Regions from separate parts of the Paenibacillus tundrae genome, predicted to be linked through region 1. Evidence: a T-box and tRNA genes for the amino acid it is inferred to sense, from the RefSeq annotation. Region 1 holds a T-box; the other regions hold tRNA genes.
What was found. A T-box is a leader RNA that pairs with one kind of tRNA and senses whether it is charged. The one in region 1 lies ahead of leuS (leucine--tRNA ligase), so its partner is inferred to be a tRNA-Leu.
Positions count from the first base shown of each region.

Region 2: it has a tRNA-Leu gene. The T-box ahead of leuS (leucine--tRNA ligase) is inferred to sense a tRNA for this amino acid. The anticodon was not compared.
Region 3: it has a tRNA-Leu gene. The T-box ahead of leuS (leucine--tRNA ligase) is inferred to sense a tRNA for this amino acid. The anticodon was not compared.
Region 4: it has a tRNA-Leu gene. The T-box ahead of leuS (leucine--tRNA ligase) is inferred to sense a tRNA for this amino acid. The anticodon was not compared.

Region 1 covers NZ_CP145605.1:4,623,666-4,631,015, forward strand. Annotated here, with positions in the region: gene comER (late competence protein ComER) at 178-1,023, shown strand; gene leuS (leucine--tRNA ligase) at 1,004-3,448, opposite strand; T-box leader at 3,521-3,790, opposite strand; gene V6W81_RS20775 (phosphotransferase family protein) at 3,846-4,802, opposite strand; gene V6W81_RS20780 (class I SAM-dependent DNA methyltransferase) at 4,990-5,760, opposite strand; gene V6W81_RS20785 (CvfB family protein) at 6,130-7,044, opposite strand; gene rsfS (ribosome silencing factor) at 7,041-7,350, opposite strand, start outside.
Region 2 covers NZ_CP145605.1:1,541,774-1,549,123, reverse strand. Annotated here, with positions in the region: gene V6W81_RS06660 (Nramp family divalent metal transporter) at 1-1,000, shown strand, start outside; gene V6W81_RS06655 (HAD family hydrolase) at 1,132-1,815, opposite strand; gene V6W81_RS06650 (hypothetical protein) at 1,981-2,379, opposite strand; cyclic di-AMP (ydaO/yuaA leader) riboswitch at 2,495-2,671, opposite strand; gene V6W81_RS06645 (glutathione peroxidase) at 3,063-3,542, shown strand; gene V6W81_RS06640 (hypothetical protein) at 3,691-3,879, shown strand; tRNA gene V6W81_RS06635 (tRNA-Leu) at 3,959-4,041, opposite strand; gene V6W81_RS06630 (urease accessory protein UreF) at 4,504-5,205, shown strand; gene V6W81_RS06625 (hypothetical protein) at 5,478-5,681, shown strand; gene V6W81_RS06620 (hypothetical protein) at 5,732-6,376, shown strand; gene V6W81_RS06615 (urease subunit gamma) at 6,720-7,022, shown strand; gene V6W81_RS06610 (urease subunit beta) at 7,041-7,350, shown strand, end outside.
Region 3 covers NZ_CP145605.1:4,447,927-4,455,276, forward strand. Annotated here, with positions in the region: gene V6W81_RS19965 (hypothetical protein) at 1-35, opposite strand, end outside; gene V6W81_RS19970 (uracil-DNA glycosylase) at 55-723, opposite strand; gene V6W81_RS19975 (insulinase family protein) at 1,095-4,016, opposite strand; tRNA gene V6W81_RS19980 (tRNA-Leu) at 4,451-4,536, opposite strand; gene V6W81_RS19985 (general stress protein) at 4,811-5,266, opposite strand; gene V6W81_RS19990 (hypothetical protein) at 5,492-5,713, shown strand; gene V6W81_RS19995 (NucA/NucB deoxyribonuclease domain-containing protein) at 5,840-6,331, opposite strand; gene V6W81_RS20000 (sensor histidine kinase) at 6,458-7,350, opposite strand, start outside.
Region 4 covers NZ_CP145605.1:2,264,311-2,271,660, reverse strand. Annotated here, with positions in the region: gene V6W81_RS10315 (N-acetylmuramoyl-L-alanine amidase family protein) at 1-686, shown strand, start outside; gene V6W81_RS10310 (divergent polysaccharide deacetylase family protein) at 661-1,584, opposite strand; gene V6W81_RS10305 (carbohydrate-binding protein) at 1,923-3,608, shown strand; tRNA gene V6W81_RS10300 (tRNA-Leu) at 3,768-3,852, opposite strand; gene pelA (pectate lyase) at 4,043-4,999, opposite strand; cyclic di-AMP (ydaO/yuaA leader) riboswitch at 5,444-5,575, shown strand; gene V6W81_RS10290 (C40 family peptidase) at 5,581-6,045, shown strand; gene V6W81_RS10285 (carboxymuconolactone decarboxylase family protein) at 6,136-6,465, opposite strand; gene V6W81_RS10280 (hypothetical protein) at 6,578-6,796, opposite strand; gene V6W81_RS10275 (hypothetical protein) at 6,917-7,246, opposite strand; gene V6W81_RS10270 (xanthine phosphoribosyltransferase) at 7,344-7,350, opposite strand, start outside.

The DNA.
Region 1 (7,350 bases):
CTCTCCCTGTTATCAAAATAGATCAATTTTGAACACGGGCGGTGCTTCCGAACCGTCTATAAATGGACTACAAACTCCACATTCCTTTTTTGATGTCATGTCAAACAAGTTATGCTGCATAGACTAGAAGGAACGAACTACGCCAGTACCGTAAAGCATGAAAGGAGGCCTGAAACAATGAAGGTTGGATTTATCGGAACCGGCAGCATGGGAAGCCTGCTGATCTATGCCCTGATCCAATCCGGAGCATTGGAGCCGCGGCAGATCGCCGCAAGCAATCGTACCCCTTCCAAAGTGCGTCAGTTATCCCTCCGTTATCCCGGTCTGCATGAATCACAGAGTAATCGGGAAACCGTTATCCGGAGCAACATTATCTTCCTCTGTGTGAAGCCGCTGGAATTCAAACATGTTATTGACGAGATCCTGCCCGTCGTGAATCCCAATCATATGATTGTATCGATCACTAGTCCCGTGCAGCTGCGTCATCTGGAATCTTCACTTCCTTGCAAAGTCTCCAAAGTTATCCCAAGCGTCACACATCAGGTCGGTAGCGGAGCGTCATTATGTATACACGGTGAACGAATGACACCTGAAGATCGCACTGTGTTGGAAGGCTTGCTGAGTCATTTCAGCAAACCTTACCAAGTGGATGAAGCTTGCACACGCATAACATCCGACTTTTCCAGTTGCGGACCTGCATTCATATCGTTCTTTTTGGAACAGTGGATTGAGAGTGCCGTCAAGCTTACAGGGATCAAACGAGCAGATGCATGTGCTCTTGCAGGCGAGATGCTCCTTGGAACAGGTAAACTGCTCACTGAAGGAGGGTATACGCCTCAAGAACTTCAAGCTCGAGTTGCTGTTCCCGGTGGCATCACTGCTCAAGCCTTGGCACTACTCAAGATTAGTCTGGACGGTGTGTTTGATAGCCTCATTCACACCACCCATGACAAATATGATGAAGACCTGGTAAAGCTTAATGAACTATTCCAAGCCAGTGAGATTAACCGGCAACAATATTAACCAGTTTGCCTGGAACGGCAATGACCTTACGAATGGTCTTGCCTTCCAGAGCCTGCTTCACTGGTGCAAGCTCCATCGTGAAGTCCTGCATGCCTTGTGCATCCAAATCCTTCGCAACGGTTGCCCGTGTTACAATTTTGCCATTCACTTGAACGACAATCTCCACTTCAGCGTCTACCGTCATTGCTTCGTCATATTCAGGCCAAGCTACATAAGTAATACCACCTTCATGACCTAAGCGACTCCACAGCTCTTCCGCCATATGCGGCGCAAGTGGTGACAGTAATTGCACGAAGTTCTCCATCGATTCACGTGGCAGCGTATCTGCTTTGTATGCATCGTTGATGAAGATCATCAGCTGACTGATCGCTGTGTTGAAGCGCAGATGTTCCAGATCATCTGTAACCTTCTTAATTGTTTTGTGAGCAGTACGCTTGAATTCTTCTGTACCGCCATCCGCTGTAATTTTATCATTAATCGCGCCAGTATCCTCGTTGATGAAGAGACGCCATACACGTGACAGGAAGCGGTACATGCCTTCAACCCCGTTAGCATTCCAAGGTTTTGTTGCTTCCAATGGTCCCATGAACATCTCATACAAACGCAGAGTATCTGCACCGAATTCATTTACAATTTCATCTGGGTTAATAACGTTACCACGAGATTTACTCATTTTCTCATTATTAGTTCCCAGAATCATACCTTGGTTCACAAGTTTATGGAATGGCTCTTTCGTCTGCACTACACCCAGATCATACAGCACTTTATGCCAGAAACGTGCATACAGCAAGTGAAGCACAGCGTGCTCTGCTCCCCCGATGTACAGATCCACAGGCAGCCATTGTTGTTGTTTCTCCTGAGAGATCAATTCCTTGTCGTTATGTGGATCGATAAAGCGCAGGTAATACCAGCAGCTTCCCGCCCATTGCGGCATGGTGTTTGTCTCACGACGTGCTTTCATTCCAGTTTCAGGGTCAACCGTATTCACCCACTCGGTTACATTCGCCAGTGGTGATTCGCCTGTACCCGAAGGCTTGATCTGATCGATGTCCGGCAGCAACAACGGAAGTTGATCCTCAGGCACGGTCTTCATCGTTCCGTCTTCCAGATGTAGAATTGGAATCGGCTCTCCCCAGTAGCGTTGGCGGCTGAACAACCAGTCACGCAGACGATATGTCGTTTTGCCTTCACCTTTACCGCTGTCTTCCAGCCATGCAATCATCTTCGCAATCGCTTCTTCGTTGTTCAGACCATTCAAGAAATCAGAGTTAACGTGTGGTCCGTCTCCGGAATACGCTTCTTTGGTCACATCCCCACCAGCAACAACCTCAATGATATCCAGTCCGAATTGCTTCGCAAATTCCCAGTCACGTGTATCATGCCCAGGAACCGCCATAATTGCACCTGTACCATAACCAGCCAGAACATAATCGGCGATCCAGATAGGCACCTTCGCTCCATTTACTGGATTGATGGCATAAGCTCCTGTAAATACACCTGTTTTGTCTTTGGCCAAATCGGTACGTTCCAGGTCACTCTTACGTCCAGCTTGCTCCTGATAAGCTTTGATCGCTTCACGTTGCTCAGCTGTCACAATGGCATCTACCAACTCATGTTCTGGCGCCAATACAGCATAACTAGCTCCAAACAAAGTATCCGCACGAGTCGTGAATACCTTGATTACTTCCTCACGTCCCTCAATGGCAAACACCACTTCTGCTCCTGTGGATTTACCAATCCAGTTACGTTGCATATCCTTAATGCTCTCGGACCAATCCAGCTCTTCCAGATCCTCCAAGAGGCGCTCAGCATATTCAGTAATTTTCAAAACCCATTGACGCATCGGTTTACGGACAACTGGGTGATTACCGCGCTCACTTTTACCGTCAATGACCTCTTCATTAGCCAGCACTGTACCCAATGCTTCGCACCAGTTTACAGGTACTTCATCAACGTAAGCGAGGCCTTTGTTGTACAACTGGATGAAGATCCATTGCGTCCATTTGTAATAATCCGGATCCGTTGTGCTGATCTCCCGATCCCAGTCATAGGAGAACCCAAGGGATTTAATCTGACGACGGAAGTTGTCAATGTTACGGAATGTGATCTCACGTGGGTGTTCACCCGTATCAAGTGCATGCTGCTCAGCAGGCAAACCAAAAGCGTCCCAGCCCATCGGATGCAAAACATTGTATCCACGCATACGTTTGTAACGAGAAACGATATCTGTTGCTGTGTATCCTTCCGGGTGACCTACGTGCAGTCCCGCGCCTGATGGATATGGGAACATATCCAATGCATAGAACTTCGGTTTAGCCGGGTCCTCACCTGTTTTGAACGTTTTATTCTCATCCCAAAATTGCTGCCAACTTTTCTCCATCACTTGCGGTTGATAGCCGTGCTTCGGCTGGTGATTCTCACTCATCTATTGTTCCTCCTCTGGTTGATTCACATAAATTACAACAAAAAAACCTCAGCATCCCGTAGCGTTTGCAGCGCTAGGGACGAGAGGTTGAATTCCCGTGGTACCACCCTAGTTAGCGGATGAACGTGCTTCGTCATCCACTCCCTTTGAACCTGTAACGGCGGTTAACCGATGCGGATTTCCATTCCTTCACCCACCGAATAGACATCGGTTAAGTATCGGATGGTGTAATCACCGCATTTCTCCAAGGCGAGTTCGTGAAATACTGTCAATCGGCTTGCACCAACCGCCGACTCTCTGTCATGTACAGGACTCACTACTGATCCTTATCATCGAAATATGTATACAATATCGGAAACATTATATAAAAAAGTACCGCTAAAGTCAATGACAGACCTCAGCCTAACCGAAACCGTTCAATGCTTTCTTCTAGATTGTGAATTGTCCACTGAATATGATCTTGATCATCAAACTGCCGGTATGCACATTCGATTCGAAGTAATAGGTCAAAATACAGATCATATAACCCTCTTCTGCTTCGTTCACTTGGTGTTGTAATGGATGCACCGTAACCCTTCAAAAAGCCAGTCGTGTAATTAAAATGACTAAAATAATGCTCCATCAATGGATCTGCCCAGAGTGATCGCTCAAAATCAATAATGGCGGTAATTCGACCATTCTCCACCAGCACATTGCCATCCCACAGATCCCAGCTAATAAACACAGGTTCTAGCACATCATCGAGGACATCAGCTCTAGCCTGAATCAAACGCTCCAACTCCTCATAAGACATCGAAAACGTAATCCCTGCCTTTTTCCCATCGATTAATACATCATCCATCAGTTGCAGAAAAGCTTCTTTCCATGTGGAATAACGTTGTCGTTCCGATGAGAAATAACCAAATTGTTCGCCTTTGATTTCATTCAATCTTCGGTTGTAAAGCCCGATCTGTTCCTCAATCGCTTCCTGTTTTTCAACGCTACAGTGCTCTTTCACTTGGTTATACGGCTTACCTGTCATATGCTCCATAATAAAATATTCTGAGGGAGCAAGAGTTAGCGAATCATCATACGCAAGTACACGAGGAATAGGTACATCCGTTAGTTCTGACACAAGACGCAGCGCCTCCACTTCAGTCTTCATTAACCCTTGTTCACAACGCATCAGATTGGATTTATCCGTAGGGGCTATTTTGAGCACCACTGTCTGTCCATCTTTTAATACGATCCGATATGCCTGATTCGCCCAGCCTTCATTCATTTCCTGATACTCAGATAGTTCACTATTTAATATTTGGGTTACTATCCGTTCTAGCTGTTCCGAAGTTAGCTTGGTTTTGTATTTACTTTCCACCCCATAATCACCTGTCCTTCTTAAGTTCGTCATCTTATCTCATCAAAAAAGGAAAACGCTTTCTGTTAGTGTTATTATGGCTTCCCCGCACTTAACTGGCAATAGCTTAGATCACGTTTCAACGCTCCTATTCTGATCAAAATAAAAAAACGCCCTCCGCATATGCAAGGGCGATGAACAAGACTAATTATTTGATAGCAACATAGAACAGACGCTGCGCGCCATCCCCTGCTTCTTCCCACTCAAAATCTGCGTACACACTGACATCGCGGAATCCCGCCTTCCGTAACTCCAGCTTCATCCACTCCGGATCGTATGCACGCTGCACATGCACCTCTTCAAACCTCTGATAGAGATCCTTCCCCCCATCATCAACACGTGAGAAAATGCTAAGATGATGTTCGATCTCACATCGTTCCGAGTCTAAAGCACTTGTCCAGATATAGGATATCGAGCGTTCGTCCAGTACAAAAGGCTGTTCTTCCTCATATCGAATGAATGTATTGGGATGATGCACATCAAACAGGAATGTTCCTCCTGGCTTCATCATTTCGTACGTTCGTTGGAAGGTGCGGATGACATCGTCCTGCTCCAGCAAATAGTTAATACAGTCACAGAATGAAATAACCGAGTCAACAGGCTCAGGCACTCTCCATTCGCACATATCCTGCTGTACCCACCGTACACTGCCTTCACGGTACAAACGATGCCCTTGGGGAGTAGCTTCCATCTTACTGCGAGCCACAGATAACATATCCGCCGAAAGGTCGATCCCCGTCACCTCGAATCCTGAGTTAACCAAAGGGATCGTAATCGAACCTGTACCACAACCAAGTTCTGCTACACTTTTGGGCATCCCGTGCCGCTCCCAAGCTGTTCTCGCGAACCTTATCCAGTCCGGATAAGGCATATCTTCCATTAATTCATCGTAAACATAGGCAAATTTACGGTAAGACATGTCAGGCACCGCACTTTCAATTCATTTTATTATAAAGTTCAAAAATATTTACACTTGCCACTCCGATGACAGAACAACCTTCCGATCGCTGTTATCCCCAGATTTTTTTGATTCCCTTTTCCAAAGGGTAAATCCGGGGATAGCTGATGCTTCCGATGCAGCTTTCTTTCAGAAAGCTTTCAGGCGAACGCTTCGCTTCTTCATGTTATTTCTGTCTTCTCCGTTCTCGTGTAAAGAATTAGTTAAACTTATATAAATTTATTATAGACGAAAAAGCAGGGGCGTCCGGAGTTCACCCAGCCTTGCCCTGCTTTTACATTGGACTCACATGAGTCTTCGTTTAGCTTAAGTTCAACGTTAATAACGTTACTAGTTCTTGTCCGAATCTGGAGCAGAAGCTTGCGAAGCAGCTTCCGTCAGGTATGTCCAGTTTTCTTTCTGAGTGACCAGTCCATCCTTCATTAGCTTACCTAAAGCACGCTTGAAGGCTGATTTGCTGATGCCAAAACGCTGTTTAATAATATCCGGTGGCGTCGCATCCGAATACGGCATTCCACCTGTTGGACGCTCCTTCATGAACGCGAGTAGCTTATCCGCATCCTCGTTACGACCTACCTCTTTGCGAAGAGACGTTGCCAAGTTCACACGTCCATCCTCACGAACCAGCGTTACCCGGCATTTCACTTTCTCGCCGAGACGCAACAAGTGCGTACGCTCGGAGGAATGGATCATACCAATGGCTCCGAATCCAAGTACACCACCTTCTACAAGTACAAAAGTACCCATTTGCAATGGCTTGTACACCGTCGCTTCGACCCATTCGTTGAGCCATGATGTCGGTGCATGGAAGGCTAACGTTGCAAGTTCACGTTCTCCAGCCAATTTCGCACGAAGACGACCTTGCTTATCATGCTCCATGATAACAAAAACCTCGTCCCCAACCTGTGGACGCAGCTCTTCTAATTCAGGCAATTCACGGATAGGAAGCAGTAGTTGCCGACCCAGACCCATTTCTAGAAAACAACCGAGCCGTGGATGTACGTCAGCCACAACAAGTCGTGCCATTTCACCAAGGGTGAGGTAAGGCTTCTTCATTGTCGCGGCAAGGCGATCTTCCGTATCAAAAAAGATAAAGACTTCCAGCGTCTCATCGATTTTGATATCTCGTGTCAGCTCCGTATAGTGAAGCAGTACATCTTCCGATCCAGTCGTCAAAAAGTAGCCAAACGGAGATACTTCACGTTCAACCCGCAATGAGACAACAGTTCCTGCAATCAAATTCATACCGTCTCCACCACTTTAGCATCCGACCATAAACGTTCGATGTTGTAGTATTCGCGCTCATCGCGGTGGAAGACATGAACAACCACGTCTCCCAGATCCATGAGAACCCAGCGTGCAGAATCCATACCCTCGATCCCTTTAATCGTTACACCTGCAGCATGCGCCTGTTTACGAATCTCTGTAGCAATAGACTGTACCTGTGTATCCGAGTTACCGTGACAGATTACAAAATAGTCAGCTACCAGTGAAATTCCCACCAGATCCAGTGCTACAATGTTGGATGCCTTTTTATCGTCTGCGGCTGTA
Region 2 (7,350 bases), 3.1 Mb from region 1:
GGTTATTATGCTCTGGGTACTCTGCGAACTTGCCATTGCAGCCACCGATCTCGCGGAAGTTATTGGTTCCGCTATTGCCTTGAAGCTGCTGTTCAACATTCCGATGTTATATGGCGTGATTATTACAGCTGTGGACGTACTATTAATCTTAGTGTTACAGAATAAAGGCTTCCGGGCGCTCGAAACCCTTGTAATTGTGCTTATGGCGACTATCGCCCTTTGTTTCGGTATTGATCTATTTTTAGCAAAACCCGATATGGGCGGAGTGCTTCACGGTTTTGTACCTAGCACTGAAATTCTACAGAATCCGGCGATGCTCTACATCGCGATTGGTATTATTGGAGCTACCGTCATGCCGCATAACTTGTATCTGCATTCCTCCATTGTGCAGACACGTCAGATCGAACAGACACCGCAGGGTAAAAAAGAAGCCATTCGTTATACAACGATGGATTCCACGATTGCACTTACACTCGCGCTGTTCATCAACGCAGCGATCTTGATCGTATCTGCGGCAGTATTCCATAGTGCTGGTATGACACAGGTTGCCGAGATTGCAGATGCTTACCATCTGCTCACACCCCTGCTCGGTACCACTGTTGCAAGTGTTCTGTTCGGCGTTGCTCTATTGGCATCAGGTCAAAACTCGACACTCACTGGCACTCTGGCCGGACAGATTGTTATGGAAGGGTTCCTCAACATTCGAATTCCTGCATGGCTGCGACGTCTAGTCACTCGCCTGATTGCAATCATTCCTGCCGTCATTGTGACCGCTATTGCAGGAGAGCATGGAACAGAGGAACTTCTGATCCTAAGCCAAGTTGTACTTTCCTTACAGCTTCCTTTTGCGGTTATTCCGCTGGTCATGTTTACAAGTGATAAGAAGAGTATGGGTGCATTCGCTAACAAACTGTGGTTGAAAATTACGTCCTGGATCATCGCTGCAGTCATCGTTGTCCTGAATGTGTATCTCATTATTCAGACCATCGCGCTGTTTTAATTCAAATAAAAAGAGCCGACTCATCCAAGTGAAACGTTCACTTGAAATGGTCGGCTCTTATTTATCCTTTTCTAGAACGATATGCTCCAGTAGGGTCATCAGCATAAATCTTATTTTGGAGTATGTATCTCCTAGTCTTGATCTGGTAAAAGCAAAGGAAGAAGCTGCTCTAAATTATCAATTGTCCAATCCGGGTGATCCTGATCTTCAAGCTCAGGCTGGAACCGTCCATACCCCTGTAAAATGCGTATCGTTCGCATTCCCAGCTTCTTCGCCGGAACGATGTCATTATCGATGCGATCTCCGATCATAACTGCTTCCTCAGCCTTGCATCCCGCCTGCTTCAATGCCACTGCATACAGTTCACGATCAGGCTTAGACACTCCTTCTTCAGCAGAACAAGCAAGTACATTCACATACTTACGCAAGCCGTAACGCTCTAACCGTTCCTCCGTACCCGGACTCTGATTAGCAATGATGCCAATTCGATAATATCGTGACAGTGATTTCAGCACTGAACCAGCACACGCATAGGGTTGCTCAAGCTCTTTACGAAACTTTAATTTAGCCTGGATCTGCTCTCTATGCTGTTCATCGCTAATCAACGTACGTATCGCCACTTTCATTGGCCATGCCTCGTAGTTTCGGTAACAGGTGACAAATATCTCCCGTACAGTCTCGATCTGCACCGGATATCCAAGTGCACAGGCTTCTCTCACGAACTGACCGATAATATCGTCTACAGGCTCCCATTCGTCCACTAGCGTATCTCCTACATCGAAGAACAACCATTTTAACCCACGTACATCTGGCACAACTATTCCTCCTTATCTTGCTACATCCCCTAAACAATAAAAAAGAAGACCCACTTCATGCATGAGTCTCCTCAAAATTCCGTTTACCCTTTGTTCATAAGTTTAATGATCTATTCGTTCAATTATATCAGGCACCTGACAAGGGAGCAATCATCGGTTGCAGCATCAACCGTTAAGCAGGAAGCCCACTTCTCCGTTTAATGAATAGACAATCCGATCGGCACCCATGCCTCGATAAATTCCTTTTGGATGGCTCTGTTCTGTAATCACACACAGCGACTTAGATGTCCACGAACGACAGATCTGCAAATAACGGCAGGTCAAGTTCAGACTATTCTCAAAAATAAAAACATTACCTACACTACTCTGAGGTAAAAACCATTTCTCTGCCGCAGCCGTGTTCATGCGAATGACATGCTCTACCCCGAACTTCCGGAGTTTCCGCTCTTCCCCTGCACTGTTGGTCAGAACGGCAAACGGCATTTTTTTGTACATCAATAGTTTGATAAATTTGCGCCCCGCTTCGTTCGGAGCAGTTACTAAAATCATCTCATTATCCATCATTCGTTCCTCCCTTAGCGTGAAAAGACAACAAAAAAGAAGCGTGGGGGACCAAGGCCTCCCGGACGCTTCTTAAAGAATCCATGGCAAAAACACCATGAACCAGCGTACGGCTTGTTGCCTCTCCCTTTAACGCTTACGAGGTTAGCTGACGGATTCGGGCGCGAGAGTCGCCCTATTTCCGGCTGTTACCGGAAAATTCACCCCATGGATCCATACCGTCCTAGAACAGCGCATCCTGTTGGTTCCCCCGTTTTCCACCCATGAATGAATGGAAACTCAGCGATTAAAACATCGTTCTTACATCATTACTGATTAGATCGATATTATCGTTTGTTTCGTTTTTTCATGTACAATAGAAATTAAATTAGAAATTACGATATGAATCATACACCGAGGTCATGTTGATGTAAAGTGTACATAGATCACCGAATCGACGGATTTATGCCGTTTCAACCCAATGATATCGCTTACAACATATTTTTGCTTCATCCATCTCCCCTAAGCTCTCTAATTCTCGTGATCACAAAAATCTTCTACCTATTCGTCCATATGAAGACCAATTCAAGCTCAAAAAGAGCTAAAACTATAATTATCCAATATTAGTTTTGCATTATTTAATTGTAACCAATATAATAGATATATACGAAAAAGGAATCATTCATTCGATATAGGAGGCGATTTTCATGACCGTTTATGAATACAAAGTTAATACCCTTCGAGGCCAAGAACAAGAAATGTCTCAATACCGAAACAAAGTGCTGCTTATTGTGAATACAGCTAGTAAGTGTGGATTGACACCACAATTCGAAGGGCTGCAAGAGCTGTACAATAAATTCAAAGATCGCAATTTTGAAGTTCTCGGATTCCCGAGCAATCAGTTTGCACAGGAAAAAGGCTCATCCGATGATATTGCTGAGTTCTGTCAAATGAACTATGGTGTAAGCTTCCCGATGTTCGAGAAGATCGATGTCAACGGATCGAACGCTCACCCCCTGTTCCAGCATCTCACCAAAGAGGCTCCAGGCCTACTCGGCTCCAAAGCAATCAAATGGAATTTCACTAAATTCCTAGTGGATCAAGACGGACGTGTCGTAAAGCGTTACGCACCCAAAACAACTCCTGATCAGATCGAAGCTGACATCGAGAAATTACTAAAAAAATAAATTGAACAACCAACAGCCATCTAACCGGAGACCACAGCTTTAAGCAGGAATTCTCTAGTCGGTGGCTTTTTTTTGCACTCACGAGCTTATTTTGGCATAAGGGCCCAGGATATACATTAGAGTGTTCTGTTGAGAGGAGTGATGTGGTATGAAAAAAGTACTTACTGCAATGTTTCGGAGAAGTAGACGTAATTCTAATGGTACAAGGATTATGATTGGACATCGACCAGACAATCGAATCGCCGGGACGTTATATGAATCGTTAGGATTCATCCAAGTAAGTAGAGAGCTTATCGATGGCGAAATCGTACGTTTACTTCAAATCGGTCGGGCTTAATGATTAGAATAAAATAAAAACGGTAGAAACAAAAAAAGAAGCTTCCGAGTTCGGAAGCTTCTTCTGTCTTGCATTATGATGCGGTCGAGAGGACTCGAACCTCCACGGGCATACGCCCACTACCCCCTCAAGATAGCGTGTCTGCCATTCCACCACGACCGCATGTCGTAAATTATCGGCAACAAAAATGATTATACCGGGTTTCATTATAAAAGTAAAGTACTTTTTAAATTCAGCTTTTTCACACGATAATTCCCCCTCTACCTGCATGAATCGTCATATTTCCACAGCAGTTGCATATCCTTGAGTTCGACCTATTTTTGTAGTTCATTTACCCTTGATAAGCTTCAATGAGCAAGCCAATGGAATAATCACTAATATTACTTTTACTACTTCTCTTCCAATGACAAGATTATCACACACACTCCAATATATAACTCAGTACGTTATTTTAAATAACATATAAAGAAAATAAAACAAAATTAACAAGATTTAATTGACAAAAAGCGGATAATTATGTGAATATATATATCATATAATTCGGATTCAAACTCATAAACAGCTTCAAAACGAAATAAAATGTTATATATAATAACATTTAACGAACATAGGAGGCGAAAGATCGTGAACCGTGGGAATAAGCTGCTCGATTATGTCAAACTGCTTGATTCCTCTATTCAAGTCGGAGGGTTCACTCATTCATTCGGCATGGATGCACTTATAGCAGAAGGTTCAATCCGCAACGTAGCAGACCTGGAATCATTCATGCGTTGTCAATTACATCCGAGCATTGTGCGCCTGGAAGGAATGGCGATTAAGGGCATCTACAGTGCAGCGGATCAGAAGGACACATGGCGAACAGCTCTTATTGACAAACTAGTCCACGTTCAGCGAACCCCTCCAGATCTCAGGGAACACTCCTCTGCTATGGGCAAACGGTTAATCAAGCTCGCTCAAGCCCTCCATCCCTGGATCGACTTTAGAAAACTCGAGCACACCCTGTCCACCTATAATTCAGTTGGATGCCTATCCACTGTTCACGCCTGGATTAACCACTACCTCGATATCCCCGTCGAGGAGGCGGTTCTCGGTTATCTCCACTCAGCCTCAAACGCATGCATAACGGAAGCCTCGAAAGCCATCCCCCTTGATCGTCAAAACATACAGGAACTGCTGGTTCACCTAACCACAGACCTGGAGCATGAATGGAATACCGTCAGCGCCTCCGTTGCGGATGAACCAGCACAAGCAACAGCGACGTCTATGAAGTCACTATTCCCAAGCTTCCACATGCTTGGCGCAGGGTTACATGCATTCAAAGCATAGCTGCGTGCCACGAATCCTCCCGCAACACATACCTCTCCAATTGAACAAAAACACGCCGCAACTCCTTTGCTGGCGTGTTTTTGTTGTTATTCATTTATGGATGAATTTGCGAATTTACGTCATTTTAAATCATAAAATACACTTATTTCCGTCTTTTTTAATTGTTACATGACGTAATAACGTATATAATGAAATATACAGCGCGCATCTCCCTACATTCTACCCGAAGTAGGAGCGACTGAATACTACTTTTAACCTAGGGGTGAACCCTTTTGAACAAAAAGAAACCCGTGACCCCATTCGGATGGGCCATCAAACGCCGTTTAACCGAACTCCAGATGGATCAGAAGACCTTTTGCGAACAACACGACATCCCACCATACCGTCTATCCAACCTAATTCACGGCACACGCAAGGCTACCCGATTCCGGAATCAGGTCGCAGATATTTTACAAATTCCAGACGATCTCCGTTAGCAGATCACCATGCCTCATTCGCCAAATGAACATAAGGAGGGTTTCGACCAATGCGGTACTTAACAACCGATCTAGAGAAACTATCTTATCAATTTATGCGCCACCAACTCATTATCGTAGATAACAACTGGATCATTCGTAGCTGCAACAACGCTTGGCGACAAGGACTTGGTCAAACGTACAACTTTACACACTTACCAGCGTTCTTTTATTCCGAATCCGGCACACTGCCTTACCTCAATCTACTAGAGGCATGGACGTCACCTGAGCGAGATCATCAGAGCAATAAGACGATCCAGCGACTCAAAAACATCCGAACACCATTTGACAGCAACCATACATACGACATTGCGATACGCCTTCCCAATTCGAAACAAAGGTGGTTCCGCATAGAACTCACTCCCTTACCAACAACTGAGTCACCATGTAGCTCTGAACTCGCCTTAATCGCCCACACCGATGTCACAGAACAGAAACAAGCCGAGCAGCAACTTCAACAAGCATTATCTGAGGTACGTACACTACACGGACTCCTTCCTATATGTGCCGTATGTAAACAAATTAAGGATGAACAGGATACATGGAACTCCGTCGAGAGTTATCTCAGAAAGCACACTCATGCCGAGTTCACCCATGACATTTGCCCAGATTGCATCCGCAGACTGTACCCACAATATTCCGGTATTCTCGGGTAGTGATAGATGAACTCTAATCCTGTTAGCGCCGAAGGCTGAATGCCTTCGGACGATTCTATCCCGAAGAGTACGCTTCAACCCCTCAAGCACCCACTCCTCCCTTATTCTCATCCCAGCCTCTAATAATGCGGCATTCAAAGAAGCACCAAACTTAAATGTCAATATATATAACACATCAACCCATTATAATGGATATAAAATGCCAATATTATTCAAATCCCATTGACAACGAACCTACCCTGTGTGAGTATATTTAACATAATATTCTATATTAGATGAACATGCTTTCGTTTGTCTTCAAAAGAGATCAAGACTGACTTCATATGGGAAAGGTCGGATTACATTGCACTGGACTGAGCAGGAAAAGGAAAAACTCCTGGTTACCGTAGCCGCTAACCTCGCCCGGGAACGCAAAGGCCGAGGACTTAAGTTAAATGTTCCCGAAGCTATCGCCCTACTGACCTCTGAACTCATGGAGCGCGCGCGTGACGGAATGAGTGTTGCAGAATTGATGCGATACGGCGGTACCATTTTGAAACGTGAGGACTGCATGGAAGGTGTACCGGATATGATTCCCGAGGTACAGGTAGAAGCTACTTTTCCCGATGGTACAAAGCTCGTTACCGTACACGAGCCCATACGCTAAGAAAGGCAGGAGAACATCATGATTCCTGGTGAATATCGTTTGAAGCAGGACGAAATCATCTGTCACCCCAATCGCCCAACAGCGCGATTACTTGTTTTGAACCGCGGGGATCGTCCCGTACAAGTCGGTTCCCACGTGCATTTCTACGAGGTTAATGCTGCATTGGAATTCGATCGCATAACGGCTTATGGACATCGCCTGCATATCCCGGCAGGTACTGCTGTTCGGTTTGAGCCCGGTGAGGAGAAACCTATCGAACTTACGACATTTGGCGGCAAACGACAAATCTATGGTTTTAACGGTTTAACCGAAGGCGCCATAGATCACC
Region 3 (7,350 bases), 180 kb from region 1:
TATACAGCTACTTTTCGTCCCACCCAATGTCGCAATGTCCTCACCCTCATTTGTCTAGTTTTGCGGTATATTCCAGTCGATCGGTTCAATACCTTTGGAGGTCAAGAAATCATTGGCCTTCGAGAAGGGACGACTGCCAAAGAATCCACGATGAGCCGCAAGTGGACTTGGATGTGTGGACTCCAACACCAGATGCTTGTCTCGATGGATAAAGGCACCCTTCTTCTGGGCATGACTGCCCCACAGCATAAATACCATAGGCTCCGAACGCTCGTTCAATTCCCGTATAACAGCATCCGTAAATGTCTGCCAGCCTAGACCTTGATGTGAGTTAGGTTGACCTTCACGTACAGTTAACACATTGTTAAGCAGCAATACCCCCTGTTTGGCCCAATGAACCAAATAACCATGTTCAGGGATAGGAAGACCCAGATCAGCATGCATTTCCTTATAGATATTTCTCAAGGATGGTGGAATGCGTACACCTGGCATAACTGAAAAACTCAACCCGTGAGCTTGGCCTTCACCATGATAAGGGTCTTGTCCAATAATGACTGCTTTGACCTGATGATACGGGGTGAGCTTTAGCGCCGAGAACAAATTCTCCTTAGACGGATATACAGTTTGAGTTTTGTACTCTGCCGCCAGCGCATAACGAATTTTATTGAAGTACTCGGCATTCACTTCTTCATGCAACACCGAATCCCAATCATTTCCAAACATAGATGTAGGCTCCTTCCCCTGGATGAATACGTACCTTTGCAGCCATCTAGCTGGCTGCTAGCTGTGTGAGCCGCTACCGTCGGCTCATAGACTATCCATCATTTTAACATAACCTAAGACTACAGGCTAGAAATCTGCACACCACCTGCAATTTGAGCCTCTCTCTGCTAGTGTACTATGTGCCCCACGAACCGTATTTTAGTTGTTAAACCTATCTAATATTGAGCCACAATGGTATCGAAATACAAACACATATGCACATAAGCAAAAAACGCCTTCTCCAAGGCGTTATCCATCGGAGAAGGCGCTAGTTTGTACCATTCAAGTCACGTCAATCACAAGTCAAGTCAAATACTTCTGGATGCTTATGATTAATACTTGATCAAATCAAGCGTTTCGTCGAACAAGTCACGTTGTTCCTCAATTTTGCTCTCATTACCAATAACGCACCGATGTTTCTCCTCAAGGATTGCTGAGATCAGCGGAGCAAAGTTGACGATGTGTGCTTCTGTGGTGCTCAGCACTTCATCTCTTTCTTTCTGGAGGTCTGCCTCCGTCACATTAGACAAGTAACACTCCAATGAGAAGGTTCCCTCTGCGTATGGAGTTCTAGGCGCATCGAGGTCTTGAATTGCACCAATGATATAACGGGTCATTTCGCGTGAATCCGCTTTGAAATTTTGCAAATACTGCGGCATCTCTTCGTACACGTTATAGGTTTTCTCTAGGTTAGGATCTCTGTAGGATGCCATATAGCTGTCGCCACTCCGTCTGAAACCTGTCATACAACCATATGCGCCACCTTTAGCGCGAATATTTGTCCATAAATAGTCCAGTGACAGAATTCCCTGCAATACGCGAAGCGAGCCTGTATACTCGAATCCTTTATGGATGAAGTTGCCTGTCTGCACGACGTACTGAACCTCTGATGGAGACTTGAAGCCCTCATTGTGATGGACTGCTTGGAACTCAGTATGTTCTTTAACAACCTCTTGCGTGTATAGCTTCGCTTTTAGTTTCGATACGTGCTGCTCTAGACTAGCATATCCTTGATCATCAGCCGTATAACTTACCAGTAGATTCTCAGGTCTAAAGATCATTCCTGTCAGTTCTTTCAGACGGTTCGTTAGTTCTTCTTTGCGATCTTCATAATTTGCCTGCAGCTCCTCAAGCCACTGATAGAACGCCACGCCACTTACCGCTTCACGAAAAGCAGCTACGGCTGAATGCTTGGCAGAGGATCTGCCCATTGCTGCCGAGTGTCCACTATTGATCAAGCTACGCTGCAATCTGCCCTTCAATTGGGAAATGATCTCGTACAACCGCTTCGTATCGTGGAACTGCGAAGTCAGTACAATCTCCTCAATCATATCAAAAGCAAAATCCAGCTTATCATATAGAATTTTAGCTTCAATCTCAAAATGAGCTTTATACGTATTATATTGACGAGCATCGGCGCTCGCCCCTACGCTGGCACTGATTCCACCGGAATGGATGTGGATTTCATTGGACAGACCATTGAATTTGAAGTTTGCGGTATCCACGTAACCTAACACACTTTTCAAAAGTCCTAAGTACGGCTGTAGATGCTCGGGAACTTCCTTCACATTAAACAACAATTTCAGATATCCAATTCCGTTCGTGTACAGATTGTGATGTACAATCGTTGTTCCCTCGACGGACTTTAATGTATTCGATAATTTGGACGCTTGCGGATCGATATCTTCAATCGACAAGGTTGGAATGACCTGCTGTTGTTCTTTCGTTGAAGGTGCATTCTGATAATCCGCGAGTTCCTTGGTACGTTGAACCAGTTGCTCGATCTCTTCCTTACTCAGACTGGCTTGGAGTGATTTCAAACGCGATTTCAATGCCTCTTCCTTACGCAAACTGAGTCCTTTATCCGGAGTCACGGCCACAAACGACGTGTGCGTATTTTGCAATAAATATTGCTGAATCAATTGCTCGAAATATCCTTCGTTCATCTTCGTTCTGAGCGAAGCAAATACGGCATTGGCCTCCAAATGGGTGAACGGTGCCTTGTCGTCATATAACCAGCTCTGTAGCGTATAGAAGCCGTAGATCAGCCCTTTAGGCATTCTTCCAAAGTCTGCTTCCCGATGATTAAATTCATATGAATTAATTCCGGCTAGAAGTGCTTTCGGATCGATCCCTTCGCGCACAACGCGCTCAAGCACTTCGTGAACCGTGTCGAGGAACACCTGTTTACTCTCCAAATTACTCTTCTTCAGCCCAATCGTCATGACCGGCTGGTACAAGCTATCATCATATGAGCCATATACGTCCTTGGCAATTCCTTTGTCGAGCAACGCCTGCTTCAATACCGCACCTGGAGCATTCAGAAGCGCATATTGTAATATTTGAAAGGCGATATTCAGCTCTTGATCCAGGCTTGTTCCAATAACTGCATTATAGGTTAAGAAGCTATTGTCCACTTCCGACTCTGTCGTTCCAGCCGAATACGTTTGTACCACATCGACACGTTCACCAAATGAAGGCTGCAGCTCAATCTCCGAATCTGTCTCCATCCGATCGTATTGACTCAGGTACGTTTCATCCAACCACTTAAGCTTCTCTTCCATATCCATGTCTCCATACAAATAAATGAAGCTATTAGAAGGATGATAATACTTCGTATGGAAATCCAAGAGTCCTTGATAAGTTAGATCTGTAATCTCGTCCGGGATGCCTCCCGATTCCTTGGAGTACGTTGTGTCTGGGAATAGAGAATTGAGCACGGCTCTACGAACAATCCGTTCAGGTGAAGAAAAAGCACCCTTCATTTCGTTGTAAACAACGCCGTTATATGTTAATTCATCCTCTGCAGAAGGTAACTTGTAGTTCCAACCTTCCTGCAAAAATATTTTTTCGTTCTCATAAATATTCGTATTTAACACCGCATCCAGATAGATGTCCATCAAATTATGAAAATCATGCTCATTACGGCTTGCAATAGGATAGATCGTTTTGTCCGGGTACGTCATTGCATTCAGAAATGTGTTGAGTGAACCCTTCAACAATTCAACAAATGAATCCTTCGCTGGAAACTTCTTAGAGCCGCATAATACGGAATGCTCCAGAATATGAGGTACGCCCGTATTATCGCTAGGTGGTGTTCTAAAACCGATACTAAATACTTTATTGTCATCTTCATTGGACATAAGGACAATTTTGGCGCCTGACTTTTTGTGTTCCAGCAAGTAGCCGTCAGATTTCAGTTCCTCCATCCTGCGTTCTTGGATTACTTGATAAGACTGAAGCTGTTTCAACATATGTCGAGTCCTCCATTAAAAATGTATTTGGTTAACTTTGAGCTCCGCAAGATAAAGGTAATATATGCCTATAGCCAGTATACACCAACATCCCTTGTCTTCATAACGACCACCACGGGATTGCTTCATTCCCCATCCCACAATGCCCCACAAAAAAAGATCGGACACTGATCTGAACGCAAAAAAATGCAACACAAATATGAATATTCAGCTATACTGTACCTAAATATTCATAGCCAACATTGGCGGAGGTTTTAAATTTGTCTAAGTACACTAAATTCTATGTATTATTCAACTCTGTTAATAATCCTCAGCTTTATTAAATACAGAAATTCCAAAAGTTAATCGCGCTTATGATTCAAGACCCTCATTTGAAAGTATAAAAAAAAGGAAATCCCCTGATATATCAAGGAATTTCCTTTTCTCTTAATGGATGCCGAGGACCGGGATCGAACCGGTACGGTAGTCACCTACCGCAGGATTTTAAGTCCTGTGCGTCTGCCAATTCCGCCACCCCGGCATGATTATGTATTTCTCAATCAAATGTGGCGACAAGAAATATCTTATCATGTATTTTAATAATATGCAACACTTTTCCGAAAAAATATTTCTAAAATGAAACAGGCACCACCGGCGTAAGCCAGCAGTGCCTAGAAAGGTCGAGTTGCGGTCTCGAACTTTCTTATAAACCATCTATATTAAGGGAGGTGTAAGGTAAGAATACCTCCCCAACATTAAAGAAACCTAAAATCAGGATTAAATTAAGCTAAAAAAGAAAAAAAGTTCACATTTGGTTAGTCACGCTTCATGATAATAGGCGTGATCCGAGCAATCTCGTCTTCACTGGTTTCCACAATCACAAGCAAATGTTGTTGCATAAGCCATTGCTCATAATAGTTTGCGTCATCCTCAGAGATACCGGCTTCCGTCAGGGTAAGTACAAAATCATCGGTCTCTTCACCGATTTCATTACCAGCAAGCCGGCGAACGGCCTTCCCAGCAGACATCGTTTGATCCTTACGTTTACCTAGCGCTGCTAGCACCCCCTTAAAGGCTCCTAATGCTCCATCAGTGCCTGCGCCCTTAAGTGGTTTAGGTAAACCTGCCTTCTCACTGATCAACTCCAAATCAAGCTGTTCTTTAGCGACTACGCCGAGTGAATCGGAATCAACTCCTGCCTGTCGAAGCTGATTCAGCATTAAAATGGCTTCGTTCTCAGTACGTACCATTCCAATCAATAACTTTGTCATACGAAATCCTCCTTAACATACATGCTTTAGCTTCAGTACCCTTTATAACCCTCTAACTGAAAAAAACAAACGCTAATCACGCGATAAGACGAATCACCTAACCCAAAAAGTCACTTCTCTTCTGGAAATTCATACCTAGTTCTGATAGACTATATAAAGAAGACAAATTAACCATTGAAATTATTGACATATCGAATCTAATCTCATAACCAGGAGAAATGACATATGAACAAAGAGGTAGAAATTGCCATCCGTCGTAATCAACAAATTATGGTTCGTAATACAAGCGGTCAATCTGTAACCGGATTTCCAGAACGCTCTGCCGATTCCTCCATCCTCCTTCTACGCACAGTACAAGGGAACCTCTGGATTCCGTTTGAGGAAGTTGAGCAGGTCACACGCCTGTTAAGCATTCGTTCGCATCATCTAAGCAGCATGGCACTGTGAGTAGCCGTTTGTAGCCAGCAGTGAATCGATTGAATCATCAGACGTTGAAGAACGCCAGACTTTGAGAAGTCTGGCGTTCTTCATTACTATACAACACTATACAACTAGGATCTGTCTTAGATCTTGCTATTCAACTACAAACTTCACTCGTGTTCCATTTGGATATGTACTAAGTTGATTGCCGACCCATGAACCTGCTCCGCGATTGTCCTTTGGCGTAATGTATTGGATATCTGCATTAGCCCCACCCTCTGCACACATAGCCATTGGCCACTCGTCTCGATCCTTCCCCTTCTTCACTGGCACTCCCTTCAGCGAAAGATCCCGATTCGTCTCGGCACCATCACGATCAATCGTACACACATCAGAATGCCCTGCCTTAACGGCCGACCGAATATGATTAGCTGTCTCTGGGTAGCGTTCAGAAGGGAAGATCAGCGTATGATCTACACCTTGGCTACTACTCCCATTAAATATAGAAGTCCAATCCCCCAGCTTATAATCTCCATTAAACCACGCGAAACAGGCGACTAGAGCAAGCGTGACCAATGTAACCCATTGCTTTTTCACCCTGGCCGTTCCTTTATTTCTTCTCTTTCTTGTGCGTTTACGCGTCATGCTGCCTCTCCCCCATTCATCATTACATTATATAGAACATTCGTTCGTGGAACAACGGAAATGTGCAGAAAAAAAACAGCCCGGATCGCTCCCGAACTGCCCTCTTCCGATCATATAATCATCCTTTTAACCTACATGACCCATGCTTGGCATCACCTGTTGTCGCTTTAAGGGCACAGTGACCTGGAATTGTGTACCCTGACCTTCTTCACTCGCTACCGTGATTTCACCATGCATCAATTCCAGCAGCTCTTTACAGATCGTTAATCCAAGACCGCTGCCCCCAAACCTCCGTGCATGAGACACATCTGTCTGAGTGAAAGCTTCAAATAATTGATTCATCTGATCTTGTGGAATCCCGATCCCTGTATCTTGGATGCTAAAGACCAGCGTCGTTACATCCTCCAATGTCTCTTTTACATCCAATTGAATATGCACTTCGCCTTGCTCCGTAAACTTAATCGCATTGTTTATTATGTTATCCAGCACCTGTCGTAAGCGCAACGGATCTCCAACGAGCACTTCTGGCACTTCAAGATCAACATGGCAGACTAGGCTGATCTGCTTCTGTATAGCAGACAGTTCATGCGTCTTGATGATCTGCTGCATTAGTTTGGATGGCTGAAACTCGATCTGCTCTACCTTCATTTTCCCACGACCTAACTTCGCCATATCCAAGCTCTTGTTTACAATGTTCAGCAAGGCCTCTCCCGATTGACGAGCAAGCTCCAAGTACTCCTTTTGCTCATTACTGGTTTCTTCCATGCCCACCAGCTCAATCATTCCCATAATTCCATTGAGCGGCGTTCGTAACTCATGATTCAGTTTGCCAATAAACTCTAGTTGTCCTCGGCTGTTCAATTCAGCCATGTTCGCTGCCATACGAAGCTGTTCTTCGGCATATTTCCGCTCTGAGATGTCATATTGTATCCCAACAAAAAAGAGGCAATCTCCCTCGTCATTAAAGATCGGATCTATATTCAACTCATTCCAAAACTTGTGTCCACTTTTGGTGTAAT
Region 4 (7,350 bases), 2.4 Mb from region 1:
CAGTTGGATCTGTTGCCCCCATCCAAGCTAAACCATCAACGAACAGTCCATCCATGTTACCAATAACCGACGGTGAAGCTTATCGCTCCAGCCATCATGCCTTCGCAGCTCCCGTAATCCTAATTGATGTAGGACATGGAGGAGTCGATGGAGGAACGTCAGCACAAGGTGTGCTGGAGAAGGACATTAACCTAGCTATAAGTCAAAAGGTTTATCTTCTCTTGCGCAGCAAAGGATATGCCGTCATCATTAACCGACTTGGTGATTATGCGCTCAGCGATGATAACCGCTGGCTTAACAGTCGCTCCCGGCATCGCAGAGATTTAGCACAACGCAAAAGTCTCAGCGAAGAAGTCAGCACGGATATCGTTGTCAGTATCCATGCCAATTGGAGTTCAAGAGCTGCAACACACGGTCCGGTGGTACTGCACCAAAAAGAAGGTAGAAGCTACCTCTTAGCACAATCAATTCAAGATGCCATGAATGACTTATATGGAACTAAACGGCAAGTTGTGTGGGGTAAACCCTTTTACCTGTTGAATTATGTGAAGCACCCTGCCGTCATTGTAGAAACTGGATTTCTGAGTAATGCAGCAGACCGAGCCAAAATAAGTGATCCTGCCGAGCAAAAGCGCATTGCTGAATCCATCGCAAACGGCATTATTTATTACCTGTCGGTAGTGTAGGCGCAATATGCCAATCCCACACCTCTCGCACCAGATCACCAATACCTACAAATTCAATCTGTCCCTGTAGTTGGGTGACGGTTTCACGAAGAACAGCAGATGTGTTAAGTCCCGTGTGACCCACATGACCGATGACTACACAGCTTTTCTTATCCACGGCACGCTTAGCGGCCAGTTCCATTTGCTTGCGAATGTGCGGCTTAGAGTTCTGGTCGTCTAAGAAGATGTCATTACCGACAGGTGGCATATTTTTGGACGCTGCCAGTTCACCTACTACCGAGCGAAAATTGGTTCGACTGTCTACAAAAAAGAGACCTCGCTCTCGGCATACGTCCAACACAATCGACATGATCCGTTTGTCCGAAGTAATCTTAGAACCCATATGATTGTTCATGCCAATGGCATACGGGACATCATCAATTGCTTTTTCCACCCGTTCACGAACTTCCTCATCTGTTAGATTGGACGTAATTGCTCCAGGGCCCAGCCACTCCGGTTTTCCTTTCTTCGGCTCCATAGGCATGTGTACAATCACATCCATTCCCTTTTCATGTGCCGCAGCGGCATCTTTTTGAGTTGTTGGCAGAAAGGGCATGACCGCAACGGTCAGCTTGACTGGCATCGCCAAGATTTCTGCTGTACCCTTCATGTCATTACCTACATCATCAATGATAATTGCCATACGGTTATGAGGGGTTACGGATTGTTTAGGTTGAGCTGCCACATGCATCCGATCACGATTCGACAGTGCGTAAGCATTGACTGTATCCGCTTCTTTTGGCACCTGAGATGCCACCGTTATCTCTCCACCTGCCATACATCCCACGTTAACAAGTAGTAAAAGAACGAAGCCCCCCACTAACCGTGTATACCACTTGCTACTCACTTTCTTTTCCATGTTGATTCCCTCCCTTAGATCTTTGTTCTCATTGTTTGATATTGTAGGGAGTTCTATGTAAAAAACGGTTTGACGTAACTAAAGGAAAATTTGTAACTTCTGAATAGGGATAAAAAATGTCATCGATTCCCGATAATTTGAGATAAATTAGTAAAAGACCTGAAATTTGTCAGGTATTCAGTTCAACAATATTTTATTAAAATAAACAAAAGAAAGAATAAATTGATTTTCTTTCCTTTTATTTTCGAAAGGAGGTTATGTAAGGGCTTACAACTGAATCTAAGCAAAATTAAGATTTCATTGGTTTAGCAGTTCTCAGGATAACCATTTCGAGGAGGATGATCGCAGTGAAATTTAAATTCAAAAAAACCTTTAACGTTTTACTCGCCTGCTTAACGGCTCTGCCACTGATGTTAACACCCACACAAGCTTCGGCAGCAAGTGATGCTACCATTAATTTATCCTCGGAGAAGCAGCTCATCAAGGGCTTCGGAGGAATTAATCACCCGGTTTGGATCGGTGACTTGACGCCAGCTCAACGTGATACAGCCTTTGGCAACGGGCAAAACCAGTTAGGCTTCTCCATCTTAAGAATCAGTGTCGATCCTAATCGAAGTAACTGGTCTAAGGAAGTAGATACAGCCAAAAGAGCGATTGAACAAGGAGCTCTAGTGTTCGCCTCCCCATGGAATCCTCCAAGTGACATGGTCGAGACGTTCAACCGGAATGGCGATACGAATGCTAAACGTCTGAGATATGACAAATATGCTGCTTACGCTCAGCACCTGAATGACTTCGTTACGTACATGAAAGATAACGGCGTAAACTTGTATGCCATTTCCGTTCAAAATGAACCAGATTACGCTCACGATTGGACCTGGTGGACACCACAGGAGATCCTTCGCTTCATGAAAGAAAATGCAGGATCGATCCAGAACACCAAAGTGATGGCGCCTGAATCCTTCCAATACCTAAAAAACATATCTGACCCGATTCTCAATGATCCACAAGCGCTCGCGAATATGGACATTCTAGGAGCACATTTGTACGGTACTCAAGTCAATAACTTTGCATACCCACTCTTCAAGCAAAAAGGTGCAGGCAAAGAACTGTGGATGACCGAAGTTTATTATCCAAACAGTGATAACAATTCTGCAGACCGCTGGCCAGAAGCATTGGAAGTCTCCCATCACATGCACAATGCAATGGTAGAAGCAGATTTTCAAGCCTATGTATGGTGGTACATCCGTAGACAGTACGGACCGATGAAAGAGGATGGCACGATTAGCAAACGCGGTTATAATATGGCTCATTTCTCCAAATTCGTACGTCCAGGCTATCTGCGAGTGGATGCAACGAAAAACCCAGATACCAATACGTTTGTGTCTGCCTACAAAGGAGATAACAAGGTTGTCGTCGTCGCAATTAACAAAGGAACTTCTGCAACCAGTCAGCGATTTGTCCTGCAAAATGGTAACGCCTCTACTGTATCCTCATGGGTAACGGATAGCAGCCGTAACCTAGCAAGTGGAGCACCGATCAATGTGTCTAACGGCGCATTTACTGCACAGCTTCCTGCTCAAAGTGTAACCACATTTGTAGCGAATATCACTGGGCCAGGAAGTGGTAACACAAGTGGTACAACGTATGAAGCTGAAACAGGAACTACCCTAACTGATGCTGTAGTTGAGACAATCTACCCAGGTTACACCGGCTCGGGGTATGTTAATTTCAATGCACTAACGAACTCTGCCATTCAATGGAATAATATTAACAATGCGACAAGTGGTACCAAAAACGTAAAGTTTCGTTATGCATTAGAGAGTGGCACGCGTAACCTCGATGTGTACGTTAACGGAAACAAAGTGATCAGCAATACCTCTTTTTCAGCAACAGGAAGCTGGTCGACATGGGGCGAGAAAACCATTCAGGTACCCATGAATTCTGGAACGAATACCATCAGAGTTGTAACAACAGGTACAGAAGGGCCTAATATCGATAACATTACAGTTACAGCATCATAATACGTGTAGTAATATAATTGGCAAAAAATTGCCCAAGCCTGTGATTAGTCGTAGGTCGTTGTAACCGACAATGGATGGACAAGCTGTGAGATCCCCCATATGAGTTCAAAAAAAGGTTCCCCGATAGACTAATGTCTAACAGGGAACCTTTTCATTCGATGCGGTCGAGAGGACTCGAACCTCCACGGGGGGTTAGCCCACACGGACCTGAACCGTGCGCGTCTGCCAATTCCGCCACGACCGCATATGTATATCTCCGTGATATATATGTATCTCGGCGACAAAAAATAATATATCACGCAAGCATCTACATGTCAATATACAAATGCTCAGGAAGAAACCCGATCCAGATAGTCACTTCCGGATCGGGCTTCATGTTTAGGAGCTGGCATATGATCTGGCACGATTGGTACCAGTTTAGAATCTAAATTAAGTTACAGCTTGGATGGCCAGTTACCATACCATGCATAACCGCCTCTTCTTTCTTTGTCAATATCGCTCAATTTGTATTTCACGATGCCGTCACGACCGATAAAGATGGGTTTATCCGTTCCAACTTCATAGAAACGAGCCCAGATTGGTGCAGCTTTGGAATCAGCAATAATTTTGCTATCGCCGTTCGCTCTTTCATATCGGTAACCGGTGATCTTCACTTTGTTAAACCAAGCTTCGGCTCCCTTGATGGATGCTGTAATTTTGGCGTTGGAAGGTCTTGTTTTCAGGAATTTAACAATCGTTACACTCTCTCCAGCTGTTAATGATGGTACTTCATAGATTCTTGCACCTGCAGGCTTAAGTGTGCTTGAATCATGCTGTTGCCCCCATGCTGTGAGCTTGCCACCTGAAACTACCTGTGTATTCAAAATCGCATCCACACCTTTAGCAACCGCATTTTTACTACGATTGGCAAGGTTGCTGTCAATAAAGGAGAAGTCACCTTTTCGTGTCGCAACTTCATCCAACATGTACATTACATTAATCATCGCATCATCATTGTAGGTAATATGTTTGTGATAACCAGAACTTTGATAAACTTGAGGCCACCCACCATTGGAATACTGCATATTCAGCAAAAAGTTAATTCCCTTAATCGCGGCAGCAGAATAACGTGGGTCGTTTGTCTTTTTGAATTCTTTAGCTAGTCTTCTAATTTCTGAGTATGTAGCTTTATTGTCGATCGTAGATTTCGCCCACTCACCAGTGGATTGCTTATATTCTTTTCTCCAGCCTCCATCGGCTCTTTGATTCTTCAAGATATCGGATATGCTTGCTGTTGTTCCCGAAGCATCCGCAGCAGATACAATCCTAACCGGTTGAATGACCATACCTACCGCAGAAAATACCATTGAAAATGCTAGAACTAATGTAACTAACTTTGTTTTTGTATTCAAAATGATCACACACTCCCCGTTATTATTGAAATCATCCAATTCTTCATTCCACTTACTTTCACCCTCTAATTACACGTCTCTCCACCAACTCCTTTATTTGAATTAAATTATAACGACTATATTTTTATCCAATATGTGGATTGGATAGAACGATCTTATGCAAAAAAAATAACTTTGTCAATTAATGCAACATCTTGTAACATTCCGCGATTATTGTATCTATCAGAATAGTTCAAACTGCACATGACAAACCTCGAGTGGTATACACTCTAGTTTGGATTTGAATCACATATTACTATTTTGTAATTAGTTACGCTGTCATTTCGTGTTTATTCTTCATAAAAATCAATAGTTCCGTTAACATTGGGCGATAAAGAAGGTATTAAGATGGGTTTGACATTTACGCATATATGCAATATAGTTTCAAAAGGTTACAAAAACTTAATTATTCATTTGCCGAGTTTCATGTTTGAAAACGGGGGAACCATTTTGGGTGAATTATTCTTATACATAGGAAATATAGGGAACCTTCTACCGAACCCTTAGCTAACTCCGTAGGCAACGAAGGGAGAACATTGATTTTGAAAAAACTTATCATCTCCATTTTTGGAGCAGCAGTACTATTTACTTCAGGTGCAACAAGTACAGAGGCAAGCACAATCAACACCGTCGTTAATAACATGGCAGGTATTCCTTACAAATGGGGCGGTACAACAATGGCCGGCTTCGATTGTTCTGGATTTATGAGATATCTTTTTGATAAATATAGCATCGATCTACCCCGCACTTCCCAGCAGCAAGCGAAAGCAGGAACTCCTGTATCCAAAGCGAACCTTCGCACAGGCGATCTCGTATTCTTCAATACAATGGGTAAAGGTGTTTCACACGCAGGTGTTTACATCGGTGACGGCCAATTCGCACACGCATCAAGCAGCAAAGGTGTCAGCATCACTAAATTGTCTAACCCTTACTTCAAAGACCGTTATGTTACGGCTCGCCGAGTTACTGGCCAGTTTATGTATAATAAAATGATTGGAAAAATATAATATAACTTCGATGTACATAAATAAGGACCTATTCCCGTAGCATTTGCCAAGGAATACGTCCTTATTTTCATTGATATAGCCCCATCCTGCTTAGTGCAGCGCCTTCTGTACGCGCATTGCGCCCTGAGATAGTGCATGACCGCCGCCTACGGCACCCGCCACTGCAACGGTCTCCATGATCTCCTGATCGGTAGCACCCTTCGCACGAGCTTCCTCCACGTGATAGAAGGTACACACTTCGTTATTCGCAAATAAGCCAATGCCCAAGGCGATTAATTGTTTCGTTTTGGCATCAATGGCTCCTGGCTGAAAGCATTCTCCCGTAAACTCATGGTAAGACTTCACCACTCCCGGTAGCACATCGCTCAACTCACCAATCTGATCCTTATACGCGTGAACCTTTTCATTCATCAATGTCATATCATTGCACGCCCTCTCGGAGATAGTTCCACATCCTTCACTGTAACTATCCTTTCTCCTGAGCGAATCGATTATGCCTATAGGAGGATGGTAAATCCCGTTAGCTCATTTCCTACTCGCTAAGTGGACTCTGGCGCGGCTCGCTGAACAGCTGATAGCGATAACTACGATCGAGCTTAACCACACGTCGATTCTGCCGCCGAATGAGTACCTGCTCTCCATCCCAAGCAACAACAATTCCTGTTACATCATTGGACTCAAGCTCGTCCCTTACCACTCTAACCTTTTCACCTGACAAACGCAGGGCATCCAGCTCTGTATCACTAATCATGTCTATGGCTCCTATGTTCCAAATTAATTTACAAAAAGAGACCTAAATGACAACTCATTTAGGTCTCACGTGACTGTATTGGACTGTCATGTCATACGAAACGTATGTCCCGACTGAAATTTACCGCTGCGCGTGCTCTTTGCTGTCATTCTTCTCAAACCAAAAATCAAGCACTTTGGCGGACATCACACGTTCTTCAAGGTACTCCACTTGATGCGGTGTAAATTGCTCTTTCCAAGAGAAGGACAACTCTTCACACAAGCCTACAATCGTCAGAAGTTCTGACCAGGCAACATAGCGTTTGTACCAGAAAAATTGAGGATGTTCAATCATATAGGGATAAAGGTCATCGAATTCCGTATGTTTACAATCCAGGGCACGTTCAAAATGAACTTTCGATTCCGCCAGCTTATCAATGAAAAATTGTTCTGTTGCCGGTTGGTTCCCCATGGTGTTGCCTCCTCTCCCTAACATAACCCCATTATAAATGAATTCTGCGGTCATGCAAAGGCATTGTTCAAAAAATAGGCCCTTTTCCTTTAAAATGTCACATT